2 regions of the Peribacillus sp. NPDC060253 genome follow, and region 1 is predicted to be linked to the other one. Evidence: riboswitches for the same ligand, from Rfam matches in the RefSeq annotation. Region 1 holds a riboswitch; the other holds the start of a gene.

Evidence for each region. A riboswitch is a leader RNA that binds a small molecule or an ion and turns the genes downstream of it on or off. The one in region 1 is predicted to bind S-adenosylmethionine.
Region 2: another riboswitch for S-adenosylmethionine. It lies ahead of mtnW (2,3-diketo-5-methylthiopentyl-1-phosphate enolase); the one in region 1 lies ahead of ACFWE9_RS22290 (methionine biosynthesis PLP-dependent protein).

What each region holds. Positions count from the first base shown of each region.
Region 1 is NZ_JBHXAS010000123.1:5,544-12,941, reverse strand. Features, by position in the region: gene ACFWE9_RS22310 (PucR family transcriptional regulator) at 1-224, shown strand, start outside; gene ACFWE9_RS22305 (ABC transporter ATP-binding protein) at 346-1,491, shown strand; gene ACFWE9_RS22300 (hypothetical protein) at 1,541-1,783, opposite strand; gene fumC (class II fumarate hydratase) at 1,891-3,273, opposite strand; SAM riboswitch class I at 3,611-3,724, shown strand; gene ACFWE9_RS22290 (methionine biosynthesis PLP-dependent protein) at 3,811-4,923, shown strand; gene metC (cystathionine beta-lyase) at 4,920-6,101, shown strand; gene ACFWE9_RS22280 (type B 50S ribosomal protein L31) at 6,210-6,458, opposite strand; gene ACFWE9_RS22275 (ABC transporter ATP-binding protein) at 6,595-7,398, opposite strand, start outside.
Region 2 is NZ_JBHXAS010000019.1:15,306-22,703, reverse strand. Features, by position in the region: gene ACFWE9_RS07505 (pyridoxal phosphate-dependent aminotransferase) at 1-1,094, shown strand, start outside; SAM riboswitch class I at 1,217-1,369, shown strand; gene mtnW (2,3-diketo-5-methylthiopentyl-1-phosphate enolase) at 1,472-2,704, shown strand; gene ACFWE9_RS07495 (2-hydroxy-3-keto-5-methylthiopentenyl-1-phosphate phosphatase) at 2,711-3,370, shown strand; gene ACFWE9_RS07490 (methylthioribulose 1-phosphate dehydratase) at 3,367-3,996, shown strand; gene ACFWE9_RS07485 (cupin domain-containing protein) at 4,022-4,555, shown strand; gene ACFWE9_RS07480 (CobW family GTP-binding protein) at 4,680-5,606, shown strand; partial or broken gene ACFWE9_RS07475 (DUF2188 domain-containing protein) at 5,666-5,818, shown strand; gene ACFWE9_RS07470 (hypothetical protein) at 5,870-6,112, opposite strand; gene ACFWE9_RS07465 (hypothetical protein) at 6,188-6,487, shown strand; gene ACFWE9_RS07460 (YncE family protein) at 6,607-7,398, shown strand, end outside.

The DNA.
Region 1 (7,398 bases):
TCAATGAAATTCTCGGCAAGACTCAGCAGGATATTGAACTTATCAAAACGATTAAAACGTATATCGAGTGTAATTCCAATGCCACCTATGCCGCCAAACAGCTTTATATCCACAGGAACAGCTTACAATACCGAATAGATAAATTCACTGAAAGAACGGGACTCGATATTAGAAACTTTCGTCACGCCTTGACTGCTTATTTGATTCTTTTACTGAATGAATAACATTGCACAAAAAAGGATAATTATCCTTTTTTGTGCAATGTGCCTATACTTATTTCCAAACTGATAGCTTAGACTATAGTTAATTGTACAAGTAATCAGTAGTTTAAAAGGGGGATTTTTCATGGCAGAGTTGGTATTAGATCATATATTCAAGATTTATGATAAAAAGGTGACGGCTGTTAAAGATTTTAACCTTCGTGTTGCAGATAAGGAATTCATTGTTTTTGTGGGACCTTCCGGGTGCGGGAAGTCTACTACTTTACGGATGATTGCCGGTTTGGAAGACATTTCACAAGGGGATTTATATATAGACGGCAAGCGAGTCAATGATGTCCCTCCTAAAGATCGTGATATTGCGATGGTTTTCCAGAACTACGCTTTATATCCACATATGTCCGTCTTTGACAATATGGCTTTTGGATTAAAGCTCAGGAAAACGCCGAAAGCGGAAATCAAGCAAAGAGTCAATGAAGCGGCAAAGATCCTCGGACTGGAAGAGTTTCTAAATAGGAAACCCAAAGCCCTTTCAGGTGGTCAGCGCCAGCGTGTGGCACTTGGCCGTGCAATTGTACGTGACGCAAAAGTTTTTTTGATGGATGAGCCATTATCCAATCTCGACGCAAAGCTACGGGTTCAAATGCGGGCGGAAATCGCTAAACTACATAAACGACTGGACACCACAACGATATATGTCACACATGACCAAACAGAGGCAATGACCATGGCGACACGCCTTGTCGTTATGAAGGACGGTATCATCCAACAGGTCGGTGCGCCAAAAGAAGTTTACGAGAAACCGATAAATGTTTTTGTCGGTGGCTTTATAGGATCACCTGCGATGAACTTCTTTACCGGAACATTAAAAGAAGGTATCTTTAAAATTGGTGAGCAATCGCTCGAAATACCTGTATTTAAGATGAAGATGCTGCGTGATCAAGGATATGTCGGAAAAGAAATCATCCTCGGCATCCGACCAGAGGATTTCCATAATGAAGGAGCTTACTTCACGGAGTCCACTAACACTACATTCACGACCCAAATTGATGTAGCTGAACTCATGGGTGCGGAAATTATGCTTTACTCCACATTCGAGGGGCAGGACTTCGTTGCCCGGGTGGATGCGAAAAATATTATCCATGCAGGCGAAAACATCGAGCTTGCCCTCGACATGAATAAAGCCCACTTTTTTGATAAAGGGACCGAACATCGCATTCTGGTTGAAGAAGATGAACAGATTGCTGAAGGCATGAAGTTGCCTGCTAATTAAATAAACAAAAGACCCGTTCATGAACGGGTCTTTTTGTGTTTTCTGACAACTATTCCTGCACCAATAGCACTTCATCATGTCCGCATTCTGAGCATTTCATGATATGCGGGCATTGGCCTTTCTGAAGGGATTGAGGGTACCCGTCGTTTAGCTTGAGTGTGTCTATGTCCATATAGGCGCTGTATTCATCAGCGTAATCCATGAATTTCCCTTTATCGTCAAGATCACTGCCGCATTCCGGGCAATTCACATGAATTTTTCTTAGACCGTTACAAAGCGGGCATAAAGACATTGTTTTTCCTCCTGTTTCAGATAACGTTTTGATCTTAAGTTTTTTCATTCCATGATTCAAATATTGAAACACCCTCCCTAAAAACAGTGGGAGGGCATTCCTAGGCATTATTTATTAACCATGTTAGCTGGGTCGACCCACGCTTTGAATTCATCTTCCGTCAGGAATTCCAATTTCAACGCTGCTTCTTTTAACGTAGAATTGTCCTTGAATGCAGTTTTGGCGATCTTGGCTGCTTTTTCATAACCAATATGAGGGTTCAATGCCGTAACCAACATAAGGGAACGTTCTACATTTTCTTTGATTTTATCTTCATTTGCAGTGATGCCAACCGCACAATTATTGTTGAAAGAGTGAATGCCTTCCGTCAATAATTTAACCGTTTGCAGGAAGTTATAGATGATGACAGGTTTAAAAACGTTCAATTCGAAGTTACCTTGGCTTGCTGCAAAGCCAATTGTCGCATCGTTACCCACGATTTGTGTCGCAATCATCGTAAGCGCTTCACTTTGTGTTGGATTGACTTTACCTGGCATGATGGAGCTGCCTGGCTCATTTTCTGGAATGGCAATTTCACCGATTCCGCTTCTAGGACCACTTGCCAACCATCTGACATCGTTCGCAATTTTCATTAAATCTGCTGCCAGTGCTTTCAATGCACCATGTGCATAAACGATTTCGTTATGGCTTGTCAATGCATGGAATTTATTATCCGAAGTGACAAAAGGATGTCCTGTATCCGCTGCGATTTGTTTAGCAGAAAGTCCCGGGAATTCTTTTTTTGTATTGATTCCCGTTCCTACAGCCGTTCCTCCAAGTGCAAGGTTCAATAATTTTTGGCTGCTCTCCTCAATCATCGCCAAGTCTTTTTCAAGCATCGCCTTCCAACCGGAAATTTCTTGTCCTAAAGTTAGTGGAGTTGCATCTTGAAGGTGTGTCCGGCCAATTTTCACGACATCCCAAAATTCTTTTTCTTTTGAATCGAATGTATCACGAAGTGCTTTGATGGCAGGAACCAATTTTTCAGCGACTTCCATGAAGGCTGCAATGTGCATGGCGGTCGGGAATGTATCATTGGAGCTTTGTGCCTTGTTAACATCATCATTCGGGTGAAGAGTTTCAGATTCACCATTTTCTTTTAACCATTCATTCCCTTTGTTAGCGACCACTTCGTTCAGGTTCATATTACTTTGTGTGCCGCTTCCCGTTTGCCAGACCACAAGCGGGAAATGTTCATCAAGCGTACCTTCAAGAATTTCGCCGCAAATCTTAATGATGGCATTTTTTTTCACTTCCGAAATATCACCAAGATCATAGTTCACCTTTGCCGCAGCTTGTTTAACATATGCAAATGCACGTACTAATTCAATTGGCATTTTTTCATTACCGATTTTGAAATTATTGCGGCTTCTCTCAGTTTGTGCTCCCCAATATTTATCAGCAGGAACTTTCACTTCACCCATCGTATCTCGTTCGATTCTGTATTCCATGTGTTCTCCTCCTAAGTTTGCACTATTCATCGAAGACCTTATGTATATGAAATGAATAATGTCGTATTATTTTTCTCTCTATACATTGTACAAATTTTATTATTTTAAAGCAAAAAAACCGTCCAGCTTCCCCTCCCCTTTTTCTAAATAATCCATTTAATATTGCGATTATCCCTGCCCCCCTGCAGATTTTTGATGTTTTTTTAAAATACGTAAAGTGTCGATACCGCTTGGCCCCAACCGACCCAACCCTGCACATCTAAGCAATTTCCTTCCAAAATGTTCTTGACAGTAATTTATATATATAGTAAATTCAAAAGAAATTGAATAATCTAAACTCTTATCGAGAGAGGTAGAGGGAATGGCCCGATGACACCTCAGCAACCTTCATTTGTTTCAAACCAATGAAAAGGTGCTAATTCCACAAGTTTGTGAACTTGGAAGATAAGAAGAATGACTCATCCCCATTTAATCAAAGTCTTCTTCTTAAAGAAGACTTTTTTTTATTTTATATAACTCAAAGGAGCAGTGAAAACTATGTACAAAACCGAAACATATCTTGCTCAATTAGGAAATCGCAGTGAAACGGCGACGGGAACAGTCAATCCGCCGGTATACTTTTCAACAGCTTTCCGCCACGAAGGAATTGGCCAATCGACAGGATTCGATTACACAAGGACAGGTAATCCCACACGACAGCTATTGGAACGATCCATTGCCGATTTGGAAAAAGGCGACCAAGGATATGCCTGCAGTTCAGGAATGGCTGCCATTTCCACGATACTGGCTTTATTTAAATCAGGCGATGCATGGATTGTCAGCGAGGATCTTTATGGCGGTACATATCGACTGTTAGAACAAGGTTTTAAAAAATGGGGGTTGCAGTGTGACTATGTAAACACTTGTTGTTTGGAGGATATCGAGAAAGCCATCACTCCTCACACGAAAGCCATCTTCATCGAAACTCCCACTAACCCCCTTATGCAGCAAACGGACATTAGCGCCGTTGCCGCACTGGCAAAACAATTTAATCTATTGTTAATCGTTGATAACACTTTTTATACGCCTCTTATTCAGCAACCCATCCTGCTTGGCGCGGATATTGTCATTCACAGTGCCACCAAGTATCTAGGTGGTCATAATGATGTACTTGCCGGACTGATCGTGGCTAGCGGCGCGGATTTATGTGAGGCACTTGCCTTCCATCATAATGGTACCGGCGCGGTCTTGAGCCCCTTTGATTCTTGGCTGCTGATGCGCGGAATGAAAACCCTGGCATTGCGGATGGAACGTCATGAAAAGAATGCCAAGATACTTGTAGATTACTTATCGGAACATGATTGTGTAACGGACGTATTGTATCCCGGAAGAGGCGGCATGATTTCATTCCGTATCATTGATGAATCAGCGGTCAACCCATTTTTACAATCGCTCTCATTAATTTCGTTTGCAGAAAGCCTTGGAGGGGTTGAAAGCTTCATCACCTATCCCGCTACACAAACACATGCCGATATACCGCTTGAAGTCAGAACGGCAAATGGGGTTTGTAATCGCCTGCTCCGCTTCTCCGTTGGCATCGAGGATAGCGATGATTTGATTGGGGACTTACAGCAAGCATTCGCACATGTAAAAAGGGAGGCACTACGATGACAGATCATGATTTTAGTTTTGAAACCAAATTACTTCATAATCAACATAAATTCGATCCAACAACAGGCGGTGTGAGCGTCCCCATTCAGCACGCATCCACTTTCCATCAATCCGATATCGATTCTTTCGGCAAATATGATTACAGCAGAAGCGGGAACCCAACTCGCGAGGCACTTGAAGATATCATAGCCGAACTTGAGGAGGGCACTCACGGCTTTGCCTTTTCATCGGGTATGGCAGCCATCTCAACCGCCTTTCTTTTGTTGTCTGCCGGTGACCATATCGTCATTTCCGAAGATGTGTATGGCGGAACGTTCAGGATGGTCACAAGCGTACTGACGCGTTTCAATATTGAGCATACCTTTGTTGACATGACGGATCTGGAAAGCGTCAAAGCGGCCATTCAGCCAAATACGAGAGCCATATACATTGAAACGCCTTCAAATCCTTTACTTAAAGTGACCGATATTCAAGCCGTATGTAATATCGCAAAAAAAGCAGGTGCCTTAAGCTTTGTTGATAATACATTCTTGACACCAGCGTTACAAAAGCCGTTGAACCTGGGCGCTGATGTTGTCCTTCATAGTGCGACGAAGTTTTTATCCGGACATAGTGATGTAGTAGCTGGACTTGCCGTAGTGAAGGATCCGGAATTGGCAGACAGACTCGGTTCCCTCCAAAACTCCTTTGGAGCTGTACTTGGTGTTCAGGATGCCTGGCTAGTAATGAGGGGTCTGAAAACATTGTCGGTCAGAATGGAACACTCCCAAAGAGGAGCTGAAAAGATTGCCTCCTACTTAAAGGAGCAGCCATTAGTGAAAAAAGTTTATTATCCTGGTCTTGCCGATCATCCACAGTATGCCATCCAGGAGGGACAGTCCCTTGGTGCAGGAGCGGTCTTATCATTTGAATTGGAAAGCGAGGAAATTTTCCGCTCATTCGTGAACACTGTTGAACTCCCTGTTTTTGCTGTGAGTCTTGGAGCGGTCGAATCGATATTATCCTACCCGGCTAAAATGTCACATGCTGCCATGCCTGCTGATGAAAGGGAAAAGCGAGGCATCACCAACAGCCTGCTTCGTCTCTCAGTCGGACTTGAAAATCCGGACGATTTAATCAAGGACTTTGATGCCGCCCTTGTACGTATTGCAAAAGGGGAAGCTATTGCTGCAAAATGATGAAAAGATGGGTGCCTCATATATAATGGGCACCCTTTTTTTGCACAAATATCGCTTCTTTCTCAACCCAGCCAAAAAAAGGCCAACGATTTCTCGATGGCCTCACTATCATTTCTTCATATTATATTTATCAAGGAAGCGATCCACGCGTCCGCCTTTTTCAGCGAATTTCTGTTTGCCTGTATAAAATGGGTGCGTATTTGAACTGATCTCGACTTTTAATAATGGGTACGTTTGACCGTCCTCCCACTCGATCGTTTCATTGGACGTTTTTGTGGACCCCGTCAAAAATTTATAACCACTGTTGGTATCCATAAATACTACTTGTTGATAATCAGGATGAATTTCTTGTTTCACTATTATCACCTCATTGTTAGTATAGATATATGTTAACCGTAATGATAACTATTATCAATATTTATGCTTGAGAGTGCCAATAGAGGCACCCACAATATAGTGTAATCTTGTCTATCCATCCTTATTCAATTGTATTTCACCCGGCCATCCCTTTATGTGGACCAGCCTGCAGTTCATACATTTGATAGTACTTCCCTTTCAATCCCATTAATTCTTCATGTGTACCCTTCTCCGTAATTCGCCCTTTATCCAACACCAGAATTTGGTCGGCATTTTTAATCGTGGAAAGTCTATGGGCAATGATGAAGGTCGTTCTCCCTTTTTTCAGCACCTCCATTCCCTCCTGGATAATTGCCTCTGTTTCCGTATCGATGCTTGCTGTCGCTTCATCCAAAATCAATATCGCCGGATTGAATGCAAGAGCACGTGCAAAAGAGATTAGCTGGCGCTGTCCAGAAGATAAGGTTCCACCTTTTTCTATCACGGGTTCATCCAGCCCTAAAGGAAGATGCTTCAGCACTTTGTCCCCTCCTACATCCTTTAATGCCTTTTCAACCATTTCCCTTGTGATTCCTTTATGGTTCAGGGAGATATTGGATGCGATGGTGCCAGTAAATAAATAGGGATCTTGAAGGACAATTCCCATATGCTCCCTAAGCGTTTGATGGGGTATATCCAGAATACCCCTTCCGTCAATTTTGATTTGCCCTTCACTGCTGTCATAAAAACGGAACAATAAATTCATTATAGAACTTTTTCCCGAACCAGTATGGCCAACCAAGGCGACCGTTTCCCCTTGTTTTGCTGAGAAGGAAATGTCTTTTAACACATATTCATTATCCTTATAGCCAAAAGAAACATGGTCAAATTGCACATTTCCTTTGTATCTGGATATGTTTTCATCACTGACTGCCAATCCCTGCTCATCCAATAAACTGAA
Region 2 (7,398 bases), on a different contig from region 1:
CGATTACAGCACAAGGACATGATGTCATTAATTTAGGTCAGGGAAATCCTGATCAGCCGACACCTGAGCATATTGTGAAAAGTCTACAGGCAGCCGCTGAAAAACCGATTAATCATAAATATTCACCGTTCCGTGGGCATCAATATTTAAAAGATGCTGCCGCTGTCTTTTATGAACGTGAATATGGGGTCAAGCTCGATCCCAATAGCGAAGTCGCGATTCTCTTTGGTGGAAAGGCAGGACTTGTGGAATTGCCACAATGTTTATTGAATCCTGGGGATACGATTCTGGTTCCTGATCCCGGCTATCCTGATTATCTTTCCGGTGTTGTTCTAGCTCAGGCAAAAACGGAAGTCATGCCGCTGACAGAAGAAAATGGTTTTCTTCCGGATTACAAAGATATACATAGTGACGTGCTTGATAAAGCAAAAATGATGTTCTTGAACTATCCGAATAATCCTACTGGTGCATCTGCAACTTTAAGTTTCTTTGAGGAAACGGTCTCCTGCGCAAAAGAGCATTCCATTTGTGTGGTCCACGATTTTGCATATGGGGCGATAGGATTTGAAGGGAAAAAACCGATAAGTTTTCTCCAAGCTGAGGGAGCGAAGGATATAGGAATTGAGATATATACACTATCGAAAACATATAATATGGCAGGGTGGAGAGTCGGCTTCGCAGTTGGGAATAAAAGTGTCATAGAAGCGCTTGAGCTTTTGCAAGACCATCTTTATGTGAGTCTCTTCCCGGCGATACAAGAAGCAGCGGCAAGTGCTTTACTTGACTCGCAGAGTTGTGTAGAGGAGTTAGTGAAGAAATACGAGGGGCGAAGGAATGTTTTCATTGAGGGATTACAGGCCATCGGCTGGGATGTCAAAGCTCCGGACGCCTCTTTTTTTGCCTGGCTCAAGATACCAAAAGGGTTTACATCCGAGAGTTTTGCGGATTATTTATTAACGCATGCCCACGTAGCTGTAGCTGCTGGAAATGGATTTGGTGAATTTGGCGAAGGGTACGTCAGGGTAGGGCTTCTTACTTCCGAAGAACGGCTTAAAGAGGCTGTCGAACGGATACGCGCATTAAACATATTTTAACTGGGGGAGAAGTTATCCACCTTAAATAATCATAAACCTATTGACAATGTACGGATTACCTGTCAGAATACAAACTAAATTCTTAATCTTTCGATACTTAAACATAACTATATATCAGCGTTTTCTTATTTTGAGCAGGTGGAGGGACTAGCCCTATGAAGCCCAGCAACCGACCGTAATTCCATTGTAAAATGGGGCGGAATTCTTCGCCGGATTTTCTTGAAATCCACAAGGCACGGTGCTAATTCTTGCAGCTAATGGCTGGGAGATAAGAAGATGGCTTTTTAAAGCCTCTTCATTGTGAAGGGGCTTTTGCCAATTTGAGATTTAAAGTTAATGACTTCGAGATTCTACTAACGTGTTATAGGAGTGATCAGATGAGCGAGATAATCGCTACTTACTTAATTCATGATTTTGATGGAAAACATGAGAAAAAAGCAGAAAGCATTGCCTTGGGTTTGACTGTGGGAACATGGACGGACCTGCCCCATTTAGTTCAGAAGCAGCTGGAAAAGCATAAGGGACGTGTCGTCTCTGTGACACCATTAGCTGAAGAAGAGAAGGCTAACCGCTATTTTGATCGTAAAGTGTACCGTTCATTCATTAAAATTGCTTATCCAGCAGGGAATTTCTCTAATGATTTACCCGCAATCCTCACGACGGTCTTCGGTAAACTTTCATTGGACGGTGAAATTAAACTGATCGACTTGGATTTTATCGGTGATATTCACAAGGCTTTTCCTGGTCCGCAATTTGGTATTGCAGGCATAAGAGAGAAGATTGAAGTATATAATCGGCCTCTTGTGATGAGCATTTTCAAAGGTGTGTTAGGACGGGATTTAACATTCCATAATGAGCAACTGAAGCAACAGGCATTAGGAGGTGTCGATCTTGTAAAAGACGACGAGATTCTCTTTGACCAGGAACAGACTCCTTTTATCGATCGAATTAAAACCGGAAAAAGAATATTGAATGAAGTCTATGAAACCACTGGTCACCGAACTTTATATGCTGTCAATCTATCAGGGAAAACATTTGAATTATTGGATAAGGCAGAGCAAGCGGCTGAAGCAGGGGCAGATGCTTTATTGTTCAACGTTCATACATATGGTTTGGATGTAATGCAAGCCTTGCGTGAACATGATCGAATCAAGCTGCCGATCATGGCACATCCCGCATTTAGCGGAGCGTTGGCTTCTTCATCTTTTTATGGAATCGGCTATCCATTATTGCTTGGTAAATTAGTGAGGCTATCAGGTGCAGATTTATCCTTATTCCCATCCCCTTATGGAAATGTCGCACTTGAAAAAGACGAGACATTAGCCATTGCAAAAGCTCTGACAAAAGATGAACTTTCTTGGAAAAAGGCCTTCCCTGTTCCTTCAGCTGGTATTCATCCGGGCATGGTTCCCGACCTAATCAAGGATTTCGGTATAGACAGCGTAATCAATGCCGGAGGTGGTATCCACGGACACCCTGACGGAGCAGAAGGCGGGGCCAAGGCTTTCCGTTCTGCTGTGGAAGCCGTTCTAGCAGGAAAGGACCTATCTGAAGCGGCGGCTGAGGAAGAAACACTAAAAAAAGCTCTTGTTTTATGGGGAGGCTTATAAGAAATAATGAAACCGATCATCTTTTGTGATTTTGACGGTACGATCACCAACACAGATAATATCATTTCTATCATGAAAAAATTTGCGCCTCCAGAATGGGAAGAGTTGAAAGATGCGGTTCTTCAACAAAAAATCAGTATATCCTCTGGGGTAGGCGATATGTTTTCCCTGCTTGACAGTACCTTGAAGGATGAAATCATTCAATATGTAATAGACACAGCTGGCATTCGGCCAGGGTTTTATGAATTCGTTGAGTATACGAAACAAGCTAACATTCCTTTATATATAGTAAGCGGAGGCATGGATTTTTTTATCGAACCTCTTTTACATGAAATCTTGCCCCCAGATTCCGTTTTTTGTAACAATGCCTACTTCGATAAGGAAAGGATCTATATAGAGTGGCCCAATGCTTGTGATGACCAATGTAAAAATGATTGTGGCTGCTGTAAGCCTTCAATTATGAGGGAAATTGCAGGCGAGGATGATTTTAAACTCGTCATCGGAGATTCAGTGACTGATTTTGAAGCAGCAAAACAGGCTGATTTTGTCATTGCTCGTGACATTCTGCTTGAGAAATGTAATAAAGATGGAATCCCACATCAAGGATTTGAAACGTTTTATGATGTAATTGACATTTTAAAGCAGCGGGAGGAGCCACGGGCATGAACACACAGAGTAAAGAATGGCTGGAATTGGCGGAGATTAAAGCAGAACTGGCCGAAAGGGATTGGTTCATGGGAACAAGCGGGAATTTATCCATTCGTGAACCCAAAAGCCCTTTCTTTTATATTACGGCAAGCGGTAAGGATAAACGAAAGCAATCGGATTCGGACTTTTTACTGGTGGATTTAAAAGGAAACCCAGTTGAAGAAACGGAGTTAAGACCTTCGGCCGAAACTTTGCTTCATACCGTTATTTACGGGAAAACCAATGCGAACTGTGTACTCCATATCCACACAGTGGAAAATAATGTGATGTCGGAATTGTACGGGGATGAAGGTCAAGTGACTTTTCGGAATCATGAAATCATTAAAGCGACTGGTAGGTGGGATGAAGATTCAGAGTTTCGCATTCCAATCATATATAACCACGCTGACATTCCGCTGTTATCTGAAAAATTCAAGCCGCATGTCGAAGAAGACTCTGGTGCCGTGCTCATCCGTAATCATGGTATAACGGTTTGGGGTGAAAGCGGGCTCGAAGCAAAAAGAATACTTGAAGCTTGTGAATTTTTATTTCAATATCAACTTTTGCTCAATCAACAACAGGCACTTGCAGGTTCTGTAAAATAAAAACTATATCGAGGAGGAATGAATGATGGCGACAATTAGATTCCATGAAACAAACGAGGTTATTGAAAACGGTGAACAGGTAAAAGGTTTTTTAGAAACACAGGGCGTAATATATGAGCAATGGGATATTTCGAAATTACCAGCTCATCTTGTAGAAAAATATGATCTAACAGATGCTGACAAAGAGGAAATCCTTTTAACATTCAAATCCGAGATAGCGGAAATTTCGGAAAGAAGAGGCTATAAAGCGCATGATATCATCACATTATCCGATGCAAATCCAAACCTGGATAAAATGCTTGAAAACTTTAAGCAGGAACATCACCATGAGGATGACGAAGTGCGTTTCATAGCAGGCGGAACGAGTATCTTTGCCATTGAAGGCAGTGATAAACAGTGGTTTGATGTACGGCTTAATCCAGGAGATCTGATTAGCGTACCAGAATCAACAAGACATTATTTCACGTTGGCGGAGGATAGGAAAACCGTTGCAGTTCGGATTTTCGTTACAGCGGCGGGCTGGGTGCCAATTTACGATAAAGACGAAGTTCAAGCATGAGTCATTGTTGAAAAACCAGCTTACGGGCTGGTTTTTTTATGTGGTCCCGGCAAATGATTTAGAAGGATAAGTATGATAGAATTTAACGGAATCAAATTTAACAGGATCATAGGAGCAGATACGAATGAAAACAACGGAAGTTTACATATTAGGCGGTTTTCTCGGCAGCGGGAAAACGACGCTTCTACGAAATATTTTAAAACAGGAAAGTGAAGCGGGTAGAAAAGTGGCCGTTCTTTTAAATGAACTCGGCAGTGTATCGGTGGACAGTGGGTTGATAGGTGATGAAGTCCCTCTGAAGGAGCTTTTTGACGGGTGCATTTGTTGTACCATTCAGGATAAGCTGGAGGTACAGCTCCATGAATTGTTAACTGAAAACGACCTGGACGCCGTTTATATTGAAACCACAGGCGCTGCACATCCTGTTGAAGTACTGGATGGTATCATGTCGCCGCTTTTCGCTAAAAGGCTAGAATATAAAGGGATTATAACAGTTGTCGATTTATTAAGGTGGCGCGATCGGGAAGAGCTCTCGCCGCAGCTGCGGCAGTTGCTTGCTGAACAAATTCACCATGCGGATTTCATATTATTGAATAAAGCGGATTTAGTTAGTGAGATGGAAGCCGCACAGCTGATTTATACGATACAGGCGCTGAATACGGATGCGGTATGTTTATTGACAGAGTATGCAGCCGTTTCCTTGGCATCGCTGCAACAGATGCAACGAAAAAAACAAAAGGGCGTTCAAAAGCTTAATGTCCACGACCATTTGCATCTATCTGCAGTCGTTCATACTTTTGAAGGAGCTGTGGAACAAACTGACTTTGAAGATTGGCTTAGGTCTCTTCCGGAAACGGTCTATAGAATGAAAGGATACATTTCCTTTACACATTCACAATACCCTCATTTATTCCAATACTCATACGGAATGCCGATGTATATGAATGAAATGATAAAAATGCCATTGAATATCGTCATAATCGGGGAAAAGTTGGAGAGGGAGAGTATTATCAGTACGTTGAAGGCTTTGGAAGCGAAAGCGGCTCAATAACGTTTACCGCCTATTTATGAAGGGAAATATTAAAGAGACTTTCTAAGGAGGCGGTATACATGCCATGGAATAATAATGATTACCCGGATTCAATGAAGAATTTAGATAAAGATGTCAGGGAAAAGGCTATTGAAATTGCAAATGCAATGTTGGATGAAGGATATGAGGATGGAAAGGCCATTCCAATTGCCATAGACCGGGCTGAAAAGTTTGTGGGAAAAGATTGAAAAAATGGTCAGACCCATTATTGGGTCTGACCATTTTTATTGCTGCATTCCAAAGGCGGCAAATGTCTTTTCGTCTTCTATTAATCCGCAAGCAGCACATTGAACCCGAACTTCAGGACCATTATATGCTAGATGGAATGGCTGAAGGGAATCGTTTGAATATTGTTCAACAATCTCACCGGATTGCGGATCCTTTTTAATGGGGGTTGCTACTTGCTGAATGAGATTGAAGCGAGATTTATTTGTCCGGCAATTTGGACAGCGGTATACTTGAGACATTGTACTCACTCCCTTTTGAATTTTTAAAAGCGTAATCGTATTATTAAGATAGTCTTTACAAAGTTGATTCATAATATGTATAAATTAGTAATGGATGGAAGGGATAAAATGAAAGAAACAGACATGCAAGAAGAATTGTTGGAGGCTTATTTAAGTATATGGAATAATCGCAAGGTGACGGATGGAGACGGAAGGGAAGTGTTATCTGAACTCATCCGTCGTGAGCTTTTGGATGAAAATGCACATCCGCGTGCCCGAAAACCAGTCTTGGAGAAGTTTTACCTCAGCATTAAACGTGTGATGCAATCTTCACTTTCTAACGAGATGAAAACCGCGATCGCCATGGCCTATGTCACTGAACTGGAAAGATTATGATCGCCGTTCAGACACTGCGAATGCTGTTGGCAAATTTTCTTTTCCGCTTCATACTTTTTTCACAACTCATTGTTAAAATTTTATAAAACTAGTTATTTAATGAATAAGGAGCTAAAAATATGAAGTGGGGCATTGCGCTTTTACTTGCCGTCTTACTGCTTACTGGATGTACTAGCAGTAATACTTTTACTAAAATAAACAAAGGTGAATCTTTCTTGGCGACCGTCAATATCAAGGATACCTCCCTTACTTTCATAGATGAAAACTATCATGCTTTTGCCACATGGGATATTTCAGAACCATTTACCGGAGCGTTGCTACTGGCAGATAAAGATACTATCCTAATTTATGGGAAAGAGATGGAGAAAGTCCAGGCGTATTCTTTATCAGCTGGAAAACTGATTAACAGCTGGGAAGTAGGGAAAGGAATCGTCAATATGCAGTTGTTGCATGATGGAAAAAGCATCGTGGCAGTCAATCAATCGAATCACTCCATATACTTTTTTAATGATGAAGGGGAGGAGCAGGATATAGTCAAGGTAGGAAAAAGCCCCTTGACCGTTCTTCAAGGAGTGGAGGAGAATCGTTTGTATGTCATTAACTTTGGTGATACAAAATGTTCAGTGATAAATCTTGAAACGAAAAAGGTCGATTTTGAATTTCCTATACATAGTTCTAGCACCGGCTCTTTATTAAGGGAAGAAAAGGATGAAATATGGATAGGGGGCCATGGTGATGGGGACCAAGTGGAAGAAAATCTATATATTTATTCGGCAAGTACCGGAGAGTTGAAGAGTAAGTTGAAGGCTCCCACCATGCCGATAAAGTTCCTTGAGAATGATGATGGCATTTTTGTCCTTAGTCACGGTACAAGCTCCTTATATAAATTAAATGATCAATATGAGGAAGTG